2 linked regions of the Acidicapsa acidisoli genome follow. The protein of the gene in region 2 interacts with the protein of the main gene of each other region in a pairwise test. Links are inferred from orthologs where the notes say so. Each region holds a gene or a part of one and is shown on either strand. Other genes may lie near its edges. The genes, in order: grpE and groL.

Evidence for each region.
Region 1: the proteins of groL (region 2) and grpE interact in binary tests that used the Escherichia coli proteins (3 or more experiments, as listed by UniProt). The link is inferred for Acidicapsa acidisoli from one-to-one orthologs.

The regions. Positions count from the first base shown.
Region 1 is NZ_JAGSYI010000003.1:497,845-506,855, reverse strand. The notes cover bases 3,325-6,293. They hold grpE (nucleotide exchange factor GrpE), read left to right. Parts: upstream 3,325-4,496; coding sequence 4,497-5,090; downstream 5,091-6,293. Other genes in these bases: dnaJ (molecular chaperone DnaJ), read left to right, coding at 5,124-6,254; hrcA (heat-inducible transcriptional repressor HrcA), read left to right, coding at 3,325-4,373. Also shown: OHL23_RS19980 (VWA domain-containing protein), read left to right, coding at 1-21; OHL23_RS19975 (hypothetical protein), read right to left, coding at 49-360; OHL23_RS19970 (acyl-CoA thioesterase), read left to right, coding at 541-1,107; OHL23_RS19965 (Mrp/NBP35 family ATP-binding protein), read left to right, coding at 1,156-1,989; OHL23_RS19960 (DUF1684 domain-containing protein), read right to left, coding at 2,081-3,070; more of hrcA, read left to right, coding at 3,249-3,324; OHL23_RS19935 (S41 family peptidase), read right to left, coding at 7,530-9,011. UniProt on the Escherichia coli protein: Participates actively in the response to hyperosmotic and heat shock by preventing the aggregation of stress-denatured proteins, in association with DnaK and GrpE. It is the nucleotide exchange factor for DnaK and may function as a thermosensor.
Region 2 is NZ_JAGSYI010000004.1:480,612-489,600, forward strand. The notes cover bases 3,710-6,656. They hold groL (chaperonin GroEL), read left to right. Parts: upstream 3,710-4,319; coding sequence 4,320-5,993; downstream 5,994-6,656. Other genes in these bases: OHL23_RS23995 (co-chaperone GroES), read left to right, coding at 3,913-4,224; OHL23_RS24005 (secondary thiamine-phosphate synthase enzyme YjbQ), read left to right, coding at 6,330-6,656. Outside these bases: OHL23_RS23975 (hypothetical protein), read right to left, coding at 1-254; lepB (signal peptidase I), read left to right, coding at 1,034-1,867; OHL23_RS23985 (SDR family NAD(P)-dependent oxidoreductase), read right to left, coding at 2,121-2,873; OHL23_RS23990 (carboxypeptidase-like regulatory domain-containing protein), read right to left, coding at 2,919-3,497; more of OHL23_RS24005, read left to right, coding at 6,657-6,746; OHL23_RS24010 (hypothetical protein), read right to left, coding at 6,846-7,370; OHL23_RS24015 (TetR/AcrR family transcriptional regulator), read left to right, coding at 7,489-8,064; OHL23_RS24020 (alpha/beta fold hydrolase), read right to left, coding at 8,140-8,907.

The sequences.
Region 1 (9,011 bases), on a different replicon or contig from region 2:
TCGTCGGCGCTGCACCCGTAAGTTACCGGCAGCTTTACCGGTCCGGCTCTACCTGTCCAGCTCGTCCAGCATCCCCTGCATCTCGCTCAATGCATGGTTGTTGCCCGTGCGCCGTGCACAGGCGATGCCCGCATGAAGGCGTGCGATTGCCTCCGGCACGCGCTCTTCCTTGGCTAGCGTCTGCGCCGCCATGAAATACCCGGCCGTGTAGTCTGGATGCGCCGCCAGCAGCGTGTCGAACTCGGCCAGCCCGGTCGTAATCTCACCGCGATTCACGTACTCCATCGCCAGCCCATAGCGTGCAAAGGCGTTATTCGGGTCGATGTTCAGAATTTCCTTGAGTCCAGCGATCTTATCCATAAATGCCCGGAAGACTCCTTAGCTGTTGGTTCGCACGTTCAGGCCCGTCAGAGTTTGAACCACCCCATTTGCGAAAACCAGTGCGATTGCCGAAACTGGAAGTAGCCGTTTGATTTCGAGCGGCTGCCGTTACCAGTGTAGCGGTTCAAGCAAAGGCACGAGGAACGAGGCAATCTCCGCATGACGCAAACCGAAGCAACCGAAACCATAGCCGTCCCGGCAAACCTGGCTCCGCGGACCGTCTCCGAATCGCAATCCGAGATGACCGAGCTGATTCTGCCCAACGACACCAACACCCTGGGCAATCTGCTCGGCGGGCGGCTGATGCACTTTATCGATCTCGTGGGAGCGATGGCCGCATATCGTCACACGCGCACGCACGTCGTCACCGCTTCTATGGACCACATCGACTTTATTCAGCCTGTCCACGTCGGTGATCTGCTCAATCTCAAATCCAGCGTGAACCGGGCGTTTTCAAAGTCCGTCGAGGTCGGCGTCAAAGTCTGGGCAGAGGATACGCGGGCGGGCATATACCGCCACGTCGCAAGCGCGTACCTGGTTTTCGTCGCCATCGACTCCTCCGGCGTCCCGGCGCGGGTTCCGGAGCTGATTCCCGAAACCGCTGACGAACTTCGCCGCTACGAAGGAGCCTCGCGCCGCCGGGCAAACCGCGAAACCGAGTTGGAGAGCCGCAAGCGCGCCAAGCTGGCCCCGCCCGGGCACGGCAGCGTCCGCCCCGGAAGATAAGACTGCATTTACCAGCAAGACAAAAAGCTTTTGGAAGGAAGAAATCTCATGGCACATGGACACTCGATTCCCCCGGCGCCACTCCCACTGCCCGGCGTGAGCAAAATCGTCGCAGTCGGCTCAGGCAAGGGCGGCGTAGGCAAAACCACCGTCGCCGTCAACCTGGCCATCGCGCTGGCTCGCTTGGGCAACAAGGTCGGCCTGATCGACGCCGACATCTACGGCCCCAATATTCCGCTGATGATGGGCTCAAGCACGCAGCCCAAAGTCGGCCCGAACAACCAGATCGAGCCGAACTTCACTCATGGCGTAAAGACCATCTCAATCGGCTACATCTCGCCGGGCGACAAGCCCATGGTGATGCGCGGACCAATGCTGCACCAGATCATCCGCCAGTTCCTCCAGCAAGTAGAGTGGGGCGAACTCGACTATCTGATCATCGATCTGCCGCCGGGCACCGGCGACGTGGTCATTTCGCTGGTGCAGACGGTTCCGCTGACCGGCGCCGTCGTGGTTTCGACACCCAGCGACGTCGCCTTGCAGGACGCGCGCAAAGCGCTTGAGATGTTCGCACAGGTCAATGTCGAAGTCCTCGGCATCGTCGAGAACATGAGCCACTTCACCTGCCCGCATTGCAGCGAAATCATCGACATCTTCTCCAAGGGGGGAGCTGAGCGAACCGCGCATCAGTTCAATGTCCCTTTCCTCGGTTCTATCGAGCTGGTTCCGGCGATCCGTGAAGGCGGCGACAAAGGAATGCCGGTAGCGCTGGCCGGACCGGAATCGACACTGGCAATCGAGTTTTATGTGGTTGCAAAAAAACTCATGGAGCGGGCCGAAGATGCTGCATCGCGCAGCGGGGAAGTGATCGAAATCAGCTAAGAACAGGGAATAGGGACTAGGAAATAGGGAATAGGAAGATGGCTCCTGCTGGCGCCCAGACGAATTTTCGCAAAAAGAGATTTTCTGTTCCCTATTCCCTGTCTTTATACCTCTGTTCGCCCGCCGGGATAGCGATGGCTAGTCGATTGATGTAAGGCGGCAGCGGGCACGTTGCATACGGCGTATAAGCGCAGGGCGGATTCTGCAACCGGTTGAAATCCAGCACGACAGTACCGGGCTGATCGAGGCCATGATCGGGGAAGCTCGCGTATAAAAAGCGCGCTGCCTGGTAGGTTGTAGTGTGGCTCGTGGCGTCGCGCAGGATGAAGAAGAGTTCCTTGGCGTTGGCGGATTCGAGGACCGGTTCGATCTGGATGGTCTTGCCATCCAGCGTGAATTCCGCCAGCCCGGGCGCCGGCATATCCAGAGTCGTGCCAATGACCGTGGGAATCTTCTCTGTATGAGCCGGCACAAAGGGGATCCATTTCGCGGTGACGCGGTATTTCGCCTCCGCTGGATACCAGTGCAGGCCCTTAAACCCCGTGCGCGTCGGCGACTCAGCGTCCTTGATGCGCAAGGCAAAACGGTCGCCGCGATGCAGCACGACAAGGGTCAGATTCTCAGTGGAAAGCACCGATGGCTTCGTATCGTCGGATTGCAGCGGACCTTCGTGCGCAGGCTGGCCATCGACCATGAGAGATTTTGGGAAACCATCTGCCGGGGCAACCAGTCTCAGTTGACTTCCATCGACCTGAATAACTCCGAGATGCTCCGGCGCTCGGCCTTTCAAGTGAATCTGGTTGCCCGCAGCCAGTCCCACCGCGTTTGCGCCAGACTTCAGCCATTCCAGGCCCACCAGCGTAAGCCAGCCATCCGGAGCGGAAAGCTTCCGCGCGCGATCCGCGCGCCATTCCGCTTCTTCCCGCAATGCAGGCGAATTCCCAGCGGCTGCAGTCGATTTGCCGTGCGCCGCCGCGTAACTCGCTGCCGGGTGCATGGTGGCAATCAAAACCGCCAAGGACAACAGCGCCGCTTTGGCGAGATGCAGTTTTTTTCCGGCCTCAATCTTGAAAAATGGCATGGCCGCAGCGATTATTCTCATACGTTTAGAAGATATCTCAACACGAGTGCAGTGAGCAGCGTCCGGAGCCATTCTTGACACCCCTACTGCCTCTGCCTAGAATAAAAGAGGGTAGTTAGCTCTGTTTTTCAGAAATAAGTCCAAGGGAAACAGTAAGTTACCTAGAGGGTTCGCTCGAATGCACGAGTTTCGCGTCAGTCCGCGAGAGCGGCTGGTGCTCACGGCCATCATCGAGATCTACATCGCGACCGGCGAACCGGTCTCGTCCCAGGCTGTGGCCCGTTATTTCGAAAACAAGGATGGGCTGAGTTCCGCGACCATTCGGAATGTGATGGCCGTGCTCGGCGATACCGGCCTACTGGACCAGCCGCACACCTCCGCGGGCCGCGTCCCGACCCCACTAGCCTTCCGCTACCATGTCGCCCAATTGCAGCAGTCCTCGCGTGGCGCTTCGACGGCGCCCGCCAGCCAGTTGAATCAATTAAGCGAACAGCGGCGCGAGCAGATCGACGACAGCTTTGCCGGGGTGAACTCTCCCTTGCAGTATCTGGAGCGCACATCGCACGTGCTGGCGCTGATTTCAAACGGCTTGGGCGTCGCCGTGGCAAATGCCCAGTCGGCTGTGCAGCAGATTCTGGAGCATATTCATTTTTCGCGGCTGTCGACCGGGCGTGTCCTCGCGGTGCTGGTGACCAAGGCCGGCGCGGTGCAGGACCGCGTGCTGACGATCGACCGGGAGCTGAGTTACGACGATCTCGAGATCGCAGCGCGGTATCTGAACGAGAATTTCCGGGGCTGGCCGCTGGATCGGATTCGCGTCGAAGTGGCGCGGCGCATAGAAGCCGAGCAGGCCGAGTATCAGAATCGCCTGCGCGCGCTCGATGAACTTTGCCGCCAGGGAGCGCTGGCCGGAGAAGCAGCAGGTCCGATGATTTATGTCGAAGGCATGGCCAATCTGTTGGCGGGAGAACTGGATCGCGAGCGGCTCCGCCAGATGCTCTTGGCGATGGAAGCGAAGCAGCGGCTGGTAGAACTTCTGAATGCCTATGTGGATGCGCGCCAGCACGAGGTGCGGGTCGTGGTCGGCCTGGATGAAGCAATGCCTGCGATGCAGGATTTAGTGCTGGTGGGCGCTCCTGCCCGGTTTGGTGCGGAGAACATGGGCACAGTAGCTGTAATTGCACCAACGCGTATGCAATATCAGGAAATGATTCAGGCGGTCAGCTACATTGCGAGGCTCTCGGATCGCGTGCTTTCGGAGCGGCCGCCGCTGGATCGTGTTTCGGACGGGCCTCCGCAATAGAGGCTCGTGTAGTCAGGCGTTTCGAGGCGAGCCGCGTGCGATTCGACAAAATCAGGTTTAATAACAGAGTAGGCAGTCATGATATCCATCCCTGAAAATCGGGGATGAGTAAGTTGGAGTCATATGGCAGAGCAGGAAAATGAGTACGGAGTAACGCAGGCAGTGGATTCGGATGTGCTGACCCAGGAAGAGGGCACGCAGAGCGAGGCAAAGGCCGGAGTGGTCGAGATCGCGGAAGCGGCGCCGTCAATTAGCCCGGAGCAGTTCGCCGCGTTGAAAACTGAGCGGGATCAGCTGCTCGACCGGCTGGCGCGTTTGCAGGCTGAGTTTGACAACGCCCGTAAGCGGCAGGAGCGTGAGAAGCAGGATTTTCGCGACTACGCGACAGGCTCGGTCGTCGAACAGTTCCTGCCCGTCCTGGACAATTTCGCGCTGGCGCTGAATGCGACTGGCTCCGCCGAGCAGTTGCGCACCGGTGTCGAGTTGATTGTGAAGCAAATGGATGAGGCGCTGAAGCAGCTCCAGGTGCAGGCGATTCCGACGGTCGGCCAGCAGTTCGACCCGCGCGTGCACGAGGCGCTTGGTTCGGTCGAGCGCGACGATCTGCCGGACCATTCCGTAGCCGAGGAGATTCGCAAGGGCTACCGCATTCGCGAGCGCCTGCTGCGCCCAGCCATGGTGCGCATCGTTTCCAATCCCAAACAGACTGAAGCATAAGTCGCGCAAGCACAGGGAAGACACCCAAATACAATGGCAACCAGGAATACTGTGAGCAAAGCAGACTACTACGAAGTCCTCGGGGTCACGCGAGAGGCCAGCGAGGCAGAGCTGAAGGCCGCCTATCGCAAGCTGGCGATGAAATATCACCCCGACCGCAACCCCGGCGACCCCAAGGCTGAAGAGCGCTTCAAGGAAACCAGTGAAGCCTACGGCGTACTGAGCGACGCGGAGAAGCGCGCAGCCTATGATCGCTATGGCCATGCCTCGACGAGCACCGGATTCAATGGCGGTTCTCCGTTCGGAGACGCGACCGATCTGGGCGACATCTTTGGCGATCTCTTCGGCGAGATGTTCGGCGGGGGCGGACAGCGGCGTGGTTCGCGGGTGCAACGCGGCGAAGATCTGCGCTATGACATCACCATCGAGTTCGAGGACGCGGTCTTCGGCAAAGAGACCGAGATCAAGGTGCGCCGCCGTGAAAACTGCGCCGCATGCCGTGGAACAGGCACAAGCACCGGCCGCGGACCGTCGGTCTGCGCCACCTGCCAGGGACGCGGCCAGTTGCGCTACCAGCAGGGCTTCTTCTCCGTGGCGCGCGCATGCAGCAACTGCGGCGGATCGGGCACTGTGATCACCGACCCCTGCACCACCTGCCGGGGCGAGACACGCGTTGTGCGCGAGTTCAAGATGAACGTCAAGGTGCCCGCTGGCGTCGAAGACGGAACGCGCATTCGTTACTCTGGCGAGGGCGAGTCAGGACGCTTCGGCGGCCCGCGCGGCGATCTTTATGTAGTGCTGACCGTTCGTCCTCACGACTTCTTCGAGCGCGACGGCTATGATCTGCACTGTGTTGTGCCGATCTCGTTCCCACAGGCAGCGCTCGGCGCGGAGATTCAGATTCCCGCTCTCGATGGCGAAGTAACCTTGCGCGTGCCAGAAGGAACCCAGAGCGGCAAGGAGTTCCGCATCCGCAACCACGGCGTGCCTCACCTGAACGAAAGCGGTCGCGGCGACTTGGTCGTCGAAGTAATGGTGCAGACCCCAAAGAAGCTTTCCCGCACACAACGCGAACTCGTGCGCCAGCTCGCGGAAAGCATGGAAGTCGAGAACAAACCCGCTTCGCGCAATATGCTGAACAAGATGAAGGACCTGTTCAGCTAGGCGATCCCGGCAGAATCAAGCTATGTGTGAACCCCATGTCCTACCGGGAATCTTCCAGGCGGGCCTTGGGGTTTATTTATTTGGCGAACCAGACGGAATCTGCGCGCTGTACTTGTCCCAATTTCTGATTAACTCGGAAACTACGACATGCCCCACCGTATACGCGCTTTCAAGCGAAGGCAGATAAGCTCCGTACTGCCCGATGCGCTGATTTGAGAGGCTGGTAGCGGCATCTATTCCTTTGGCCTGTTGGTCGTAGTTGCTTACCGTTCGCAGAACGAGAATTCGCTGCCAATCGACCTTCCCGGCTTTGGCCAGATACTGCAGCGATTGCAACGTCCCGGTATCTTCCATCGCTGTAGTCGCAAAACGCCCCTCGCCATTGGTGAAGTAGCTCATCCAGCGCGTGGCCCAGTCATCCATCCGCTTGCCGTGCCAGTAAGTCGAGGACGAAACCTCGTCGCCAAGCAGCACCTGCGGCGGATTGTGCGCCGCCGCTCCGTCAAACCGCGTGCGAATCTCCTTCAAGTGGTCCGAGTCCGGGAGCACCGTGTTTTTTGTAAGCCCATAAGCCCAAAGCATCAGATCGCGGTTGGTCTGGTAGACCTGACCGGGCAGCGGAGTAGCGGGAGCCTCAAACGGAGCCGCTTTGCGCAAAGGCAACATCCCGGTCGGCCAGTCGGGCGGCATTTCCCGCGCATCGATCTAGTATCCAAGATCGCCGTCAACGACCCAGTTGGCCCATACGGCTGAACCGAGCGACGCCTGTTCCGGACTGCCCCCGGCAATCCCGGCAATCAGCCAATAGGCGTGCGAGAGGTCAAAGCGCGGGTCGAGCCCCAGCGCCATGATCGTGGCTGCAGCGTGCGCCGTGCCCTGTCCAGTGACGATGGCCAGCTCGCCATCGGAATTCATGCGCGCATCGTGATACGCAGCCGGAAGCGGAAACACCCGGTCGAGATGGTCGCGCTCGACCCAGTACTGCAATTCTCCGGGCGCATCGCCGGTGTCAGCGCCTACCTCGAACATGGTGACGACCACCACTTTGACAGGAATCGGAGCGGAAACCGCCTTGACCGCAGTTTGCGCGAAAAGAACGGAAGAGAAGAGAAGTGCGAGAAAGCAGGGAAGAATGCGCAGAATTTTCATGATCAATTTGCCTATCGTACGGCAGAGAATCGCTTCTTCCAAAGAGAACGCATTCGACTGGAAATACAAAAGCCATCCCGACCGGGATGGCTTTTGTGTTGTAACTCAGATTCGTTTCAGCAGAGGTTAATTCGTTGCCCCGCTTCTCGCTTCAGCTTTCTGCGCCAGGACTTTGTGTGCATTGTCCTCAAGCGCCTGCGCTTCGGGAAGATAGCTTACGGCCTTCTGGATCATCGGGTCCCAGTCGGCGCGGACGCGTAGACCCTGCAACTGGCCGCTCTGGCTTGTCTCAAGCTCGGCCTTGATATTGGTCTTGATCCAATCCATCGGGCCGGTCAGGTCTTCGTTCGTCCAGGGGATGTTCTCGCTGGTAAGGAATTGCTTGAAGTCGCTGATTACGGCGTCGTCCACCTTGAAATCGGGTCCGACCGTGTGATTGACCAGATAATGCGGGGCGAAGTGGAAGAAGACGTCGCGGTAAAGCAGCGTATCCATGAAGGGATTGGACTTCGGCGGCTCGATCTTTTCGTCCGGAGTGATGCCGCCGCCGCCGTAGACGGTGCGCCCGGAGTCGGTCAGCTTTACTTCCTTGTTGGTGTTGTCGGCCGGCAGCGCGTTGGCGTGGTTGTAGTAGTCGTAGAGCGAGACGCCCCGGTAATCCCGTTGGATCAGCCGTCCCGACGGAGTGTAGTAGTGATACGTCGTCAGCGCGAGGCCGGTGTTTTCCGAGAGGTTGTAAACGGTCTGAACCAGGCCCTTGCCGAAGGTGGTTTCGCCGACGATCAGAGCGCGGTCATGATCCTGCAGCGCGCCAGAGACGATCTCCGCAGCCGAAGCCGTGTTGCGATTGACGATAACCACGATTGGGAAGGTGTGTCCGCCGTTACCGTGGGTCGCCGTGTACACCTGATCGGGATAGGCGCGTCCGCGCTGCGAGACGATGTTCTGACCCTTCGCCAGCAGATGGTCACAGACCTCGACAGCCTGGCTGAGCAGCCCGCCGGGATTGCCGCGGAGGTCGAAGACCAGTCCCTTCAGATCGCCGAAGCTGTCCACTGCCTCTTCCACTTCCTTCGCGGTGGTCTGCTGGAAGTTGGTCAGGTGAATATAGCCGACGCCAGGACGAATTTCATACTTCAGATCGACCGACGGATGCGGAATCTCATCCCGCACCAGGTCGAACGAAAGCGGCTTGCTCTGCCCTTCGCGGATCGTGGTGATCGCGACGTGCGTTCCTTTGGGTCCCTTGAGCGCCTTTGCGACCATCTCCGAGGTCATGCCGTCGGCGCTCTTGCCGTCAACCGACGCGATGATGTCGCCGGGCTTCAGTCCGGCGCGAAAAGACGGCGTGCCCTCGTACGGAGTGCGGACGTAAATCTTGTTCTGTTGCTGCTGGATCAGCATGCCCACACCGTAATAGTGGCCGCGCTGATCCTCCTGCATCTTGGCGTAGTCCTTTGGATCGTGGAAGCTGGAGTGCGGATCGAGCACCCGCAGCATTCCCGGGATCGCGCCGTCATAGATGACCGTGTCCGCCTTGTCGCCTTTGATCGGCTCAGCGTAGTTCTGCTCCACCAGAGCGTAGACGTTGGTGAATTCCTTCAGGCT
Region 2 (8,989 bases):
ATCACTAATTCCGTAGCATGTTCCGGATTGACATAATATTGGCTCAGTCTCTTCCGGACTTCCGCTGCCGTCATGCGAACCACCGGATCAAGGTTCACATCGTAGACAGGTTCCCGCCCGAAGGCTTCGACACCGATTGTCCGTTCCTTCAACTCGCTCGCATTACCAAGAAGGGTCTGCTCAACTGTGTAAGCGAGCAGCACCGGGTATCGCTTGCTGTTCGTGAACAAAGAGTGAGCGAGAAGGCGATTCAACTGTTCTCGAACCAAGGCTGGACTTAATGCCGGTTCAGCCCCCTTTAGTTCCCTCTCGAATTGTGACAACGATGACATTCTCAATTCGGCCTCTACTCGAAGACACACCGTGCCGGAATCGCAGCGTCTCTAGAACTCAAACGATTCAGCACAAAGCCGACAAGGACCCTGACACCAGCGGCAACGCACAATCATTTCATATTTCACGGACTCGCGTCATGACGGGGGATAACCCGCTGGGCGCCATTCAGACCATCGGCGGAACCGCAGCGCTACCCGAAGCCCTCCCCTGTCTCCACTGAGTTTTTGAAATTTCTGAGTCACGCTGATCGGGAACGTCCGACCTGTAGCACGCGCTCCGCCGAAGACCTCGCCCGCGAAGGAGAGCAACGTCACGAATTTGCTGATTTATCCCCCAACATTTTGCAGAGCGCCCGCTCGCTTCGCAAAAGCCGATTTTTCAACCCTTCCTGCGCGTGATCTCTGCTCCGACACGGCATCCGGATTGGCGTAAAGCGAGAATCTCTACAGTCAACATGCCCGTTTCCCGGTACCGATCCTGAAAATGACGCCGAAGTGTTTACTCCTATATAACTTCCGGATCGGCCACTAGCCGCTCGCACGCCGAATCATCCGGAGAATTCTACGTTGCACAGGGATTTGATAGACTCTGGTCAAGACGAAAACCCGACGACAGTCGAACTTACATGAAATCATCCCTTTCGAAGGGACCGCTGCGAACGCCCTGGGGCTCGCCAGCCTTCCTGAGGAGCCCTTGGATGTGCCCAGCGACGAAGATTTCTCCTGTTTCAACGAAGCCCGCAGCTTCCGCCAAGATCAATCAGGAGGTGACTCCTTTCGAAGCGCTGGCCAGCATCTGCTCAGTTCTGGTGGTGGGCCTGTTCATTCTGACCTTCTTAGCTCAGAACTACGTCATTCCGTCAGGCTCGATGGAGAACACGCTGCTTGTGGGCGATCACCTGGTCGTCGACCAGATCACCCTAATGCCGCCTGCTTCGTGGATGCCGCTCATCAGGTATCGCGAGCCGAGGCGCGGCGATATCGTGGTCTTCCACAAGCCCGTCAATCAGCCTGGTATTGATGCCACTGACGCCGACGGAACACCACAATACACTCCCCTGGTGAAGAGGTTGATTGGCGTACCGGGAGATCATATTCATCTACGCAACGGCATTGTGATTGTTAATGGTGTTGCAGAGCCGGTGGGATTTGCGCAGCCGACGACGACGGATAACTTCAACGAGTTCCTCGATGATTTTCCCGCAGTACCCCCGGCAGCAGCATCTGGGGCGACAGAGTCGTGGGCCGTGAACTTCTCAAGCTATATCCAGGATGGCGACCTGGTGGTTCCACCCGGCATGTACTTCATGATGGGCGATAACCGGCACAACAGCCTGGACTCGCGCTACTGGGGCTTCGTGCCACGCGCCAACATAATTGGCCGGCCTCTCTTCAACTATTGGTCGTTCAAGGCCGCAGATGGACAACTTGAACAAACAGGATTCGGTCACAAGCTCGCGTGGATCGGCCACGTTCTGGTGCATTTCTTCCCAGACACGCGCTGGAAACGCACTTTCCACGTTGTTCGTTGAACCGAAATTGTAAGATCCCCATTTGATCTTGGTGCGCTCCGGTCGTATGACCGCCTATTCGGCAATTACTACTTGTGCGCTACCCGACACGCCAGCCGCAGTTCTTGCCAGGATTACTCCCCAGATGTCGGCTTGTGTTTACAGACCAACGACCTTGTTCAGACCTTCAGTTGGTAACAACAGGCCAAACCGCTCGGGAAGAAATCAATGCGCACGTCTGCGATTCATTTCTCCGGCATTTCCAGAACCCGCCTCACAACCCCAACCCGCCGTCGACGGTCAAAATCTGTCCGGTAATGAAATGCGGTCCTGTTGCAAAAAACAGCACTGCCGCGGCTACATCCTCAGCGCTTCCATTCCGCCCCATGGGTGTCTTCGATGCAAAATGCGCAACTTCTCTGTCGCCTGCAATTTCAATATACCCAGGAGCCACGCAATTCACGCTGACCTCAGGCGCAAAGGCCTTGGCCATTGTCTGCGTCAGCATGTGCAAGGCAGCCTTCGAAGAGCAGTAATGTCCATGAGTCGCCCATGGGTGACTGCCTCCCAGCGAACCCAGGTTCACGATGCGTCCATGCGCGGCCTTCAGATGCGGCAGAGCCTCGCGAGCCGCCAGAAACGGGCCCCGCGCGTTCGTTTCGAAGACTGCATCCCAGCGCTCCAGGCTGATCTCAGCCAGCGACGCAGATTCAAAGATCGCAGCGTTATTCACCAGCAGATCGAGGCCGCCAAACTCTGCCACAGTGGCCAGAATCGCATCCCGAACGCTCGCCTCGCTGCAGACATCCATCTGCAAAGCTATCGAACGGACACCCAACAACTCAATGGCACGGACTGTCTCTGCTGCCTCATCTGCCGAGGCGCGGAAGGTAATCGCGACGTCCATGCCAGAGCGCGCCAAAGTCAGGGCCAGTTCCCTGCCCACACGCTTGGCGCCGCCGGTCACAAGAGCAGTTTTACGGGGGTGAGGACCGGAAACCGACTCAGAAGATGATCCGGAAACCATGCGTCCTCGCAAAGAGAGAATCGAAGCGAAATGTCTTTGAAGAAACTACTTCGGCGTAGCCGCCGAATCCTGCGGTGATGAATCATTCTTGGGAGCATCAGGCGTCGCGTCCTTCGCCGCGCCATCCTTCGCATCTCCATTCTTCGGGTCCTTGGAAGCATCGGGAGCGGTATCCTTCGGAGCATCCGCAGGCTTGTCTGTGCTTGCCGCAGCTCCTTCGCTCTTCTTGTAAATGGAGTACTGAGCAACTGGGCGCTTGAGTTTGACGTCAATCGCCATATTGTCCTTGTCTATCTTGTAGTCATTACCATAGGTCTGGAAGCCATCCGCAATGATCTGCACGCGAACGCTTGAGCCCGTAACCAGCAGATCGATGGTCGTCTTGCCATCTTCGTTGGTCTTCAGCTCCATGTTTCCGTTGTCGTGTCCGTCCATAAGGGGATGAAAGATCACCGCCGCGTCTTCAATCGGCTTGCCGTTCGTAGCCCGAACGACAGTCACAACGACATGCGAGGTCGGCGGTGGCGCTTTGTATTTCCGGCCCCGCTTGGCCGAGTCCGAATCCTGGGCGAAAGCGTGCGTCAAAGCAACGACGCTGATCGCGGCGAGCAAGAAACCGGGCACTACGGTATTTCGAAACGTGCGTAACCTCTGAAACATGACGTTATTGTAGACCTTTCGTGGCTGACCGGGCGAATTGGGACTGGATGAGAGACGGATAAGAAACAGTTTCGATAGGTTGGAACCGGAAGCGAATTGTTAACGCAATATTTATTAGCGAAGAACACTCACATTTCACAATTCCGGCTCTTGACAACCTTTCGACGACTTCCCTACTCTAGCAGTTGGAAGGCGAGAGTGCTAACACCCGGCGATCCGGAGTGCCAAATCACTCCCTGTCCAAGCCCGGACAACTTCAGTCCGCAAACAATTTGATCTTTCTCAATCACGGATTTTCTCAATCATGGATGCGGTCGGGCCCGATCCCTCCCGTATCTCACCTGAATACCTCACTCGAAACACAAGGAGAAGCAACAGTATGGCTACATCATCCGTAGTTACGACCTTCACTCCGCTCCACGATCGCATTCTGGTCCGCCGCGTGGAAGAGGGCGAAACGGTTCGGGGCGGCATCATCATCCCTGACAGCGCCAAGGAAAAGCCCCAGGAAGGCGAAGTCATCTCCGTAGGCAAGGGCAAGTCCAACGACGAAGGCAAGGTTTTCCCCCTTGATGTAAAGGCTGGCGACCGCGTTCTCTTCGGCAAGTACTCCGGCACCGAGATCAAGATCGACGGCGAAGAGTTCCTCATCATGCGCGAAGAAGAAGTCCTCGGAATTCTGAAGAAGTAAATCGATTTGCTCCGTTAGAAGAGTCGGCTGCATTCGTATTTCCTGCCGACCACTAACCACTCATCCCTTAACACTGTTTTTGGAGAATAAGCACAATGGCAAAGCAGATTCTGCACGGAGAAGATTCCCGTCAGGCGATCCTGCGCGGAGTGAACATCCTCGCGGACGCCGTCAAGGTCACCCTCGGTCCCAAGGGCCGCAATGTGGTCATTGAAAAGAAGTTCGGTTCCCCGACCATCACCAAGGACGGCGTTACCGTCGCGAAGGAAATCGAGCTCCAGAACGCCCTGGAGAATGTCGGCGCGCAGCTCGTGAAGGAAGTTGCTTCCAAGACCTCGGACGTTGCCGGTGACGGCACCACGACCGCGACCGTTCTGGCCCAGTCGATCTATCGCGAAGGCGTGAAGACCGTTGCCGCCGGCGCGAACCCGACCGCCCTCAAGCGCGGCATCGACAAGGCTGTCATCGCCGTGATCGGCGCTCGCGACAAGGAAGGCAAGCTCGCCGATGGCGGCGCGCTCGGCAAGATGTCCCAGCCGGTCAACGATGATTCCGTAGCCCAGGTCGGCACCATCTCGGCCAACGGCGACGTGGAAATCGGCGAAATCATCGCCGGCGCCATGAAGACCGTAGGCAAGGACGGCGTGATCACGATCGAAGAGTCGAAAACCATGCAGACCTACCTCGAAACCGTGGAAGGCATGCAGTTTGACCGCGGCTACCTGAGCCCCTACTTCGTTACCGATGCCGACCGCATGGAAGTCAGCCTCGACGACCCATACATCCTGATCTACGAGAAGAAGATCAGCAACATGAAGGATCTGCTGCCTCTGCTGGAGCAGGTTGCCCGCGCCGGCAAGCCCCTGCTGATCATCGCTGAGGACGTCGAAGGCGAAGCCCTCGCGACCCTCGTCGTGAACAAGCTGCGCGGCACCCTGAACGTCGCTGCCGTCAAGGCTCCTGGCTTTGGCGATCGTCGCAAGGCGATGCTGGGCGACATTGCCATCCTCACCGGCGGCAAGGCCATCACCGAAGATCTGGGCATCAAGCTCGAGAACGTCAAGATCGAGGATCTGGGCCGCGCCAAGCACCTCACCATCGACAAGGACAACACCACCATCGTCGATGGAGCCGGGGAAGCTGCCGACATCCAAGGCCGTGTGAAGGAAATTCGCAGCCAGATCGAAAAGACCACGAGCGACTACGATCGCGAGAAGCTGCAGGAGCGGTTGGCCAAGCTGGTTGGCGGCGTTGCCGTCATCAAGGTTGGCGCTGCGACTGAGACCGAGCTGAAGGAAAAGAAGGCTCGCGTTGAAGACGCTCTCCACGCCACCCGCGCTGCCGTCGAAGAAGGCATCGTTGCCGGAGGCGGCGTTGCTCTGGTTCGCTCGACCTCTGCGGTTGACGCTCTGATCAAGACCCTCGAAGGCGATGAGAAGATCGGTGCGCAGATCGTTCGCCGTTCGCTCGAAGAGCCGCTTCGCCAGATCGTCGCAAATGCCGGCGAAGAAGGCGCAGTGGTTGTGGGCAAGATCCACGAGTCGAAGGACGACCACTACGGCTACAACGCGGCCACTGGCCAGTTCGAAGACCTGGTCAAGGCCGGCGTCATCGACCCGACCAAGGTGACCCGCACCGCTCTGCAGAACGCAGCCTCGATCGCAGGCCTGTTGCTGACTACCGAAGCCCTGGTTTCCGAGATTCCGGAGCCCAAGGCAGCGGCACCGGCCGGCGGCGGTCACGGCGGCGGCATGGACGGCATGTACTAACCACCCCAGCGACGAAGACCAGTCGCCGGGGACCCCGGGGACTGGCCGTCCAGGCAAACGCGCCTTCGGCGCAAATGCAAATGACAAAAAGGCCTCCAGCTTCGGCTGGGGGCCTTTTTGTGTGTCTCGCAAATTGTTCCACGTAGAGCATTGCTCGCTGAAGTGTTTTCCACAAATTTGGGTTTGTTGGAAGTGGCTTTTTGTCAGTGAGTTCGCGTTGCGTACAATTACGGGCCTCTGTGCCTTGTTGCAGCGAATGGGGATTTTGCGTGTGGAGCGCGTTTTGTTCTACAGCCAAAGATCCGATGAAACAATCCTCTTAAGGAGATGGTTGGGATGAAGAGTTATACGGAGTACCTGGTGTTTGAGACGAAGCGGCGCAAGGAGATGGTGCACATTACGGACCATGTGGAAGAGGTGGTGCGGCGCAGCGGCATCAGGGATGGTTTGTGCTTTGTTTCGCCGATGCACATTACCGCTGCGATTTATGTGAACGATCTGGAGAGCGGTCTGATCGAGGACATCGGCAAGTGGCTAGAAGAGCTTGCGCCGGAGCGTCCCGGCTACAAACATCATCAGACCGGCGAGGACAACGCGGATGCGCATTTGAAGGCGCTGCTGCTGCACCACGAAACGACATTGCCTGTTACCGACAGCAAGCTCGACCTGGGAACCTGGCAGCGAGTCTTCTATGCGGAGTTTGACGGGCAGCGGCGCAAGCGAGTGATTGTGAAGGTGCTTGGGGTGGAATAAGGGAATGGCGGCTGCGCGCTTCTTCCACGGCGTCGAAACGTTCCGCCAAATAGAAGCGCGCCAGACCCGGTGCCCGCGATACTTCCGAATTCTCCTGTGTCAGGATTCGGTCGCGTGACCAATGAGAACAGGAGCTGCACTGGACTGCGGACGGAGCAGCCAATAGAAGGCGACCAAGTGCGTGATCATCAGCATTGGCACATAGAGAATCGGGATCGCGTATGTGGAACCCAATTGCCCCGCCAGGGCCGGAAGGCCGATCCTGACGGCGTGGTAATAGTCGACAATGAGGTCGACGATTCCAACGAGATTGAAGGCTACGACGAAAAACCAGAAGAGTGGACGTACCCTTACCGCGAGAAGCGCCAATATGGCCAGAATCCCGGTGGCAAAGTCTCCATAGGCGGCGAAGGTGGCGAAGCTAGCGGGCAGGTTGGGGCCGACGACGCCGGGAAGAAGAAAGACGAGACCGAAGAAGCGGAAGCTGTGAACAGTGGCGATGAGTCGTTGAGCTTCCATCGGTTCCATAGACTTGAGCCTGGGCAGAAAATACGCGCGGAAGCAAAGCAGGCACGCGACATAACCTAAAGCGAGATGCAATTGAAAGAGCGTTTGCGGTGACATTTTGACCTCCTGCCTGCATGGGATTATATATATCATCCTATCGATTCAGATTATTTTTTGAAGGACCGGGGCGGACGGATCGCACGCTGAGATGATTGCCAACATCCTATAATGAGCCATGCGTTACAGGCCCGAACATAAAGCCGAAATCCGTCAGAAGATTGTGAAAGACGCGTCGCGGCGTGTTCGCATCGAAGGAATCACTGGCGCTGCTGTTTCCGCCGTGATGCGCGACGCCGGCCTGACCCACGGAGGCTTTTACAAGCATTTCGGAAACAAGGACGAGTTGCTCGTGGAATCACTGCGGGAGGCATTTCAGGAAATAGCCAATCACCTTGCTCACGCCGCCGAGCAGTCCCAACCCGAGACGGCGTGGAAGGCGATCGTGACGACCTATCTGAGTCTGGAATATTGCGAGCACGTCGAGTACGGATGCCCCTTGCCCGCTCTTGCGCCCGAGTTGGCGAGAACCGATGAGGCAATGAAGGCGCAGATCTTTGAGGAACTGAAGAAGTACAGGAGCCGAATGCTTCCGTTTATGCCTGGCCAGCAAACTGCCGACAAAGAGCGCGCATTCTTTTCCATCTTTTCAACGATGGTCGGGGCAATTGAAATCGCTCGGATGCTGCCTGAGCCCGCGATGCGAGAGAAAGTGCTGGCGAGCGCGAGAGACCTTCTCTTGCGGAGCTTTTGATGGTCCCGGTCCAATTGGCAGTGGTACATAGGCCAACGTTCGTACCTGAAGAGCGTTGAATCAAGAAACGCCGTTCTAGTGTTGTGACCTTGATTGTGACAGAACAGTTCGAATGCTTTCGACGACTAGTTCAGGCTGTAGCTTCTGGATGTAATGGCTGCTTTGGGTCGCGGTGATGAGCTTTCCTTCCGGTGAGCGATGCGCCAAATCCTCTTGCATCCCATGCCAAACAGGTTCAATCGGAATCCCGTGTTCCAGAACGATGAGTGGCTTGGTGAAATGCCAGGACAAATGCTGTTCCGGCGGCAAGAAGCCTTGCCAGCTCATCGCTACGTTATTCTTCCAATCCGGATATTCGGAGAGCGCACCTGGTTCGTCCTTTGCGAAGCGCCATATTTGCTCCTCATGCGAGGAATCGACGAGAACTATCCCGGCCACTTCTGAATCGAATCGCTCATCGAACTTCCGAGCATATAGCCCTCCTATGGAATGGCCAACGAGGACATAAGGTTGTGGAACATTGGCCGCACTTAGCAGAGCGGCCAGATCGTCCACAACCTGATCAGCAGACTGAGTCTCTTGAATGACGCGACTTTTGCCCAGGCCGGCTCGATCATAGCTGCACACCCGTGCAAAGGCAGATACTTGCGGCTGGACTTTGTCCCATGTGCTCGTGGTTCCCCCGCCACCGGCCAATAGGATCACGGTCGGGCCAGCAGCATTTCCGCGGCAGTCGAGAAAGAGCTGGTGACCATTTGCGGGAATCAAAGCTTGCCCGAAAAGCGAAATGCAGGTACCGAGTGCGAGCGCAATCAGAAACGCGGTCCTGGGCAGAGGTTTCATCTCCACATGTTAGCGGATGAGAGATGTCTTTGACCTTTAGCGGCGGGTCCGGTGCTATCCGTGAACTGCGTGGAAGGTGGCT